Linked DNA regions of Tunturibacter gelidoferens. Each later gene encodes a partner of the first gene's protein in a complex. Links are inferred from orthologs where the notes say so. Each region holds a gene or a part of one and is shown in the gene's direction. Other genes may lie near its edges.

The links.
Region 2: the proteins of RBB81_RS18590 (region 1) and RBB81_RS16650 are in contact, whole or in part, in a solved structure (PDB 1A0O), measured with the Escherichia coli proteins. The link is inferred for Tunturibacter gelidoferens from one-to-one orthologs.

Annotation. Positions count from the first base shown.
Region 1 is NZ_CP132938.1:4,277,854-4,280,808, reverse strand. It holds RBB81_RS18590 (chemotaxis protein CheA), read left to right. Parts: upstream 1-360; coding sequence 361-2,550; downstream 2,551-2,955. Other genes in the region: RBB81_RS18585 (chemotaxis protein CheW), read left to right, coding at 2,547-2,955; RBB81_RS18595 (cytidine deaminase), read right to left, coding at 1-273. UniProt on the Escherichia coli protein: Involved in the transmission of sensory signals from the chemoreceptors to the flagellar motors. CheA is autophosphorylated; it can transfer its phosphate group to either CheB or CheY.
Region 2 is NZ_CP132938.1:3,805,912-3,808,624, forward strand. It holds RBB81_RS16650 (response regulator), read left to right. Parts: upstream 1-1,036; coding sequence 1,037-1,390; downstream 1,391-2,713. Other genes in the region: flgG (flagellar basal-body rod protein FlgG), read right to left, coding at 1-66; RBB81_RS16645 (flagellar hook-basal body protein), read right to left, coding at 115-834; RBB81_RS16655 (chemotaxis protein CheX), read left to right, coding at 1,497-1,949; RBB81_RS16660 (TetR/AcrR family transcriptional regulator), read left to right, coding at 2,578-2,713. UniProt on the Escherichia coli protein: Involved in the transmission of sensory signals from the chemoreceptors to the flagellar motors.

The DNA of each region.
Region 1 (2,955 bases):
GGCGATGGCTCGGATGCGGATGCCGGGGCCGCGAAGGGCGACGGCGGAGGTGATGGCGGTCTGCTCGGCGCAGGTGGTGAGGCGGTAGGAGGCGTTTTCGACGTTGCAGCCGGTTACGATAGTACCGTCGGTGAGGAGGAGGGCGGCGCCGACGCGGAAGTTGCTGTAGGGGGCGTAGGCGTGATGGGCAACGGCGGCGGCTTGCTGCTGCAGGCTGGCGATTTGTGCGGGAGTGAGGGCGCTGGGGCGTTCGGCGGAGGGTTCGGAGGACATGATGTGAGTGAGGCTATCGGGTGCGGAGGGCGATAGCAAGTGGTGGGGGTGCCTCATGGTTGCCGCTCTCCGCCCGATATAAGGTGTGTGGACGAGCTAACCAAAGAGTTTATTGCGGAGAGCCAGGAGGGTCTGGACCGGATGGAACGGTGCCTGACCGAGCTGGAGATGCGGCCTGACGATACTGGATTGCTGGGTGAGATCTTCCGCGCCGTCCATACGATCAAGGGGACGACGGGTTTTCTGGGATTCGACCGACTGGAGAAGCTGGCGCATGCGGGAGAGCATCTGCTGGGGTCGCTGCGGGACGGCAGACTTGGGGTGACCTCGGATCTGATCAGCGGACTGCTTCGCCTGATGGATGGCCTGCGCGCGATTCTGGGGCTGATCGAAGAGACCGGGAGTGAAGGGACTCGGGCCGGTGATGAAGATGGCGAGCTGATCGCGGAACTGGCGATGTTGAACGGGCAGGTGCCCGCGGAGTTGCCGGAGATCGAGGCTCCGCAGATCGCGCTGGTGGAGACGACCAAGCTAGAGGGTGCTGCGCCGGTTGCTTCGAACAGTAGCGCCCCGCCTGCTTTGCAGCCGACCGTGGTGACCGAGAAGGCGAGCGCGGATAAGACACTGCGGATTGATGTGGATGTGCTGAACCGCATGATGAACCTGGTGGGCGAGCTGGTGTTGACGCGCAACCAGATGCTGCAGAGCGGGATGGAGGCGGCAAACTTTCCTGAGCTGGCACGGCGGCTGGATAGCGTTACGGCGGATCTGCGCGAGACGGTGATGCAGGCTCGGATGCAGCCGGTAGGGAATCTGTTTGGGAAGTTTCCGCGGATGGTGCGGGATCTTGCGCGGACGTGCGGACGTGAGGTGCGGGTTGAGTTCAGCGGGCAGGAGACGGGGCTGGATAAGAGTCTTCTGGAGGCGATCAAGGATCCGCTGACCCATGCGGTGAGGAATGCGGTCGATCATGGGATCGAGTCTCCTGCGGACCGTGTGCTGGCGGGGAAGTCGGCTGAGGGGTGTCTGCGGCTGAAGGCATTCCACCAGAGTGGATCCGTAGTCATTGAGATTGAAGATGATGGCGCCGGAATTCCGATTGAGCGGGTGTTGCAGAAGGCGATCGAGCGCAATCTGGTGACGGCGGAAGATGCTGCGGGGATGTCGGAGCGGGAGGCGCTGCAGCTTATTTTTCTGCCCGGATTTTCGACTGCTGCTGCGGTGACTACGGTTTCGGGACGTGGCGTCGGCATGGATGTGGTGCGTGCCAACGTGGAGAAGGTTGGCGGGAGCGTTGAGGTCGAATCGCGCAGAGGTGTGGGTACTACGCTTCGCCTTAGGGTGCCGCTGACATTGGCGATTGTTCCTTCGCTGGTGGTGAAGAGCGGAGGGCAGGCGTTTGCGCTGCCGCAAAGCACGCTGGTGGAGCTGGTGGACATACCGGAGCGAGAGTTTGCGCAGGTGGTGCAGCGAATTGGTTCGTCCGAACTGTACCGGCTGCGAGAGCGTCTGTTGCCAATGGTGTGGCTGGACCGGCTGCTTGGATTGGAGGCTGATAATCCGGACCAATCGAAGGGACACTACCTGGCGGTGCTTGAGGCCGAAGGTTGCAGGTACGGTCTGGTAGTTGATGACCTGATGTCTCCTGAGGAGATTGTGGTGAAGCCGCTTTCGCCGGTGCTGCGAGAGATCGGCTTGTTCTCTGGCGCGACAGTGCTGGGGAATGGAACGCTCGCTTTGATTCTGGATATCGGTGCAACTGCTGCGCGTGCAGGAGTGAAGCCAATTGAAGAGGAGGTTGCCGAAATTGGAGCGGGAGAGGCTGCGGTGCAGGAGGCCACGGGTACATCATTCCTGATCTTTGAGGATCGAGTGAGAGAGAGAACAGCGTTGCCGCTGGATGCGGTGGAGCGGATTGAAAGCGTTCCGCTGGGACAGATTGAGTATGCGGGTGGGAGGCCGTTGCTGCAGTATCGCGGCGAGCTGCTGCCGCTGAGAGATGAAGGGAATGTGCTGATGGAGATGGAGGCTGCCCGTCATGCCGGCGAGGAAACGATGGTAACGGTGCTGATTTGTGGCGATGCCAGTGTGGGAGGAGCGCAGCGGGGCGGCATGGTCGTGCGGCAGGTGCTGGATGTTTCGACCGGAACGTTGATCGATCAGGATGAGGCTAGCCAAGGGATGGGGATGGAGCTTGCCCTGGTGAAGGAGAAGCTGACGCAGGTTCATCGTGAGTTTGGCGTGAAGGCGAAGGCTGCATGGCAGGAGGTCGCGTGAGAATAGCCGGTCGGGAGAAGGTCGACGAGATTCAGGACGAGAATGATGCCGTCTCGCTTTGTTCACTGTATGCGGGTAGTGAGATGTTCGGCATCGATACAAGGAAGATACGCGAGGTGCTTGGGGAGCGGGATCTGCAACGAGTGCCGATGTCGCCGGCGTTCATCGCGGGAGTTGTCCCTTACCGCGGCGAGGTGCTGACGACAGTGAATCTTCGGGCGCTGCTGGGGCTGGAGGCACACTCCGGTAAATGCTGCGTGCTGGTGATGGCGGACGATGAGGCTGCGGAACGGTTTGGGCTGGTGGTGGATGCGGTGGGAGGCGTGGTGACGGTGAGCCGGCGGGCGTTGGAGGCCAATCCTTGCACGCTGGAGGCCAGGGGCAAGTGGTTGTTCGATGGAGCCT
Region 2 (2,713 bases), 470 kb from region 1 along the record:
GATGGTATCTAAATTTGTCTGCTGGGCGCTCATTCCACTTGCGGCTGTATAAAGTGCACGAATCATTTCAAGCTCCTTGTCTTGTATAGAACTCTATAAAATATGGACTTTTGGTCAAACTCGAGGAAGATCTTCTGACGCCGTTTTATCGAAATCATTGTTGAAGACGCTCAACGCTTTTTGCATCATCTCCGCCTGTCGTTGCACCAGCACCAGTTGCATCGTGCCGTGAACGGCATCTTCATTAGCTCCTTCTACCGAGCCCTGTTCTACCGAAACATTCGCTGCAATGGGTTTTGTTTCATTTGCAGAAAAGCGATTAGAACCTTCAGCGGAGAGAACTGATTTATCTGAAAAATCGAAGGCTCCAACCTTGCCTACAATTACGCTGCCGTCTGTTGTAGAGACCGAGATGTTCCCATCGGGTGACACGTAGATGTTGCCTGTTGGGATGGTGATGGGCTTGAGGTTGGCGTCGAGCACTGCCTCTCCCCGACTTGTTTGCAGCACTCCCTTGGGGGAGCGGGAGAAGGCTCCGTCTCTTGTGTACCGGATGCCGTTGGAGGTCTGGATGGCGAAGAATCCTTGACCTTCCAGGGCGAGGTCCAGCGGATTGCCGGTGGCTTTCAGCTCTCCCTGTCCGAGATCCAGCCGATTTCCGCCTAGAACCCCGAAGCCGTTTACGGATTGGCCGACCTGGGATGCCGTCGCGGGGTCCTGATCGATGCCTCCCGCAAGAACCCCGCTGAAGTAGTCGCGCTGAGCACGAAAGCCAGAGGTTCCTGCGTTGGCCAGGTTGTTGGCTGCAGTGTCGAGCGCTTGCGTGCGTGCCAAGAGTCCTGTGTATGCTGCGTAGAGTCCGCTGTCCATGCCACAAGCCTATGCAGTTCGGTGGCCGAAGTTGGAGAGGCGATCGTTAGAAAGCGCTAAGGGCAAGATCGTTCAAGGTTGCAGTTGATCTGCCGATACAGCAATCAGACCAGAAGATATGTTGGGAGGGTCGGTGCGAGCGCTAATTATTGATGATTCGGCGGTAATGAGAAAGGTAATCGAACGGGCGTTGCGACAGGCAGGCCTCGAACTCAGCGAGGTGTTGCAGGCTTCGAATGGTGAGGAGGCGTTGCAGACTCTTCGAGACAATCAAGGTTCGGACGCACTTGCGTTGATTCTGAGTGATATCAATATGCCGGTGATGGATGGACTGCAGTTTCTGGAGGCCCGGAAGCAGGAGAATCTGGCGCAGGGCGTTCCGGTCGTGATGATTACGACGGAAGGCAATGAGAGCTTCGTGCTGCGGGCGATCGCTGCGGGTGCACAAGGCTATATTTGCAAGCCGTTCACGGCCGAGCAGGTGAAGGCGCGGGTGCTTCCTCTGTTGCGGGCAGCGTAAGCGGTTCTGGTGTTGCTCGTCGTTGTTGAAGCTTTCTGTTGGACCTTTAGTTGAGAGCTGTTTGATTTATTCCGGAACATAAACCTGGAGCGGGAAGAGGACGATTGTGTCAAATACGCAGGATGAGGCAGTGACTCGGCTGGATTCGGCTGTCGCGGAAGTTTTTGAGACGATGCTGGAGAGAAGCTGCGACCCTTTGGAGGGCGAGGTCGACACGGTGGAGGGGCGGATCGTGGCAAGGATTCAATTTACCGGGGCCGTGGACGGCGAGTGCCTGTTGTATGCGAGTCAGGCTACTGCGTCGGTGACTGCGGAGGCGTTGCTGGGAACGCCGTCCGAGCCGCACGATCCGATGGTGGACGATGCAATCGGGGAGCTTTGCAATATGATAGCCGGCGGCTGGAAGAGCAAGCTCGCCTCGCCGGACTCCAACTGCTCGATCTCGACCCCTGCCGTTACTCGGGATGGGCTCGAGGGATATCAGGCTAAGTTTGGGACCAAATTCAGCCGGAAATATTCGTTCCAGGGTAACGTGTTCGGCGTTGTACTCGCGTTCTAGGGAAGTACCTCCCCGGGGGTATTTGACCGTAAATCATTTTGATTGAACGATTTGCCAAAATTAGCTCTCTGCAAAATAGTCATTTCAAAAGGGTTGCGCGCAAATTCGTCCAGTCAAAGGACTTACGTCAACTTCCTCTTCGGAAGATCGCTGAAGTCAATTTTCTGCACTCTCTGTACTAAGTATAGCTTGCGGGATACAACTAATACGCCACGTGTATCTTACTGATGGAATGGGGCTTAGTTGAATATAGGGCTTGACAGATTTTTGCCCCGACGGTGACTACTCGCTTCGCGCACAATTGACACGGGTAGGCGCAGATGGAAAGAGGCAGCCGCGTATCGGGCAGACAATCGAAGCAGCAGATCCCTACGGGATACTGCGGGGATCCGCAACGAAGAACGGGCAACGGCAATAACAAAAGCAGATCCCTACGGGATGACAACAAAAGACAGGCAACGACAAGGGCAAGGGCAACCGCAGATCCCCTTCGGGGATGACAACAAAGGGACAGGCAGCGACAAGGCAACAACTGAGGGTTTGCGAAAGGCCTAATGTGAGGCGAAATATGGATTGACAGCATACCCACTAGTTGGTATTTTATTTCACAACAAACAGAAGGCCTCTCATGATCGACAGTCGGCACGAATCGAAGACGAAGTTTCTGGATGCAGCGATGCACGTCATCCGCGTCAAAGGATATAGTGCGACACGCATTGAGGATGTCTGCGAAGAGGCGGGGCTGACCAAGGGAAGCTTCTTCC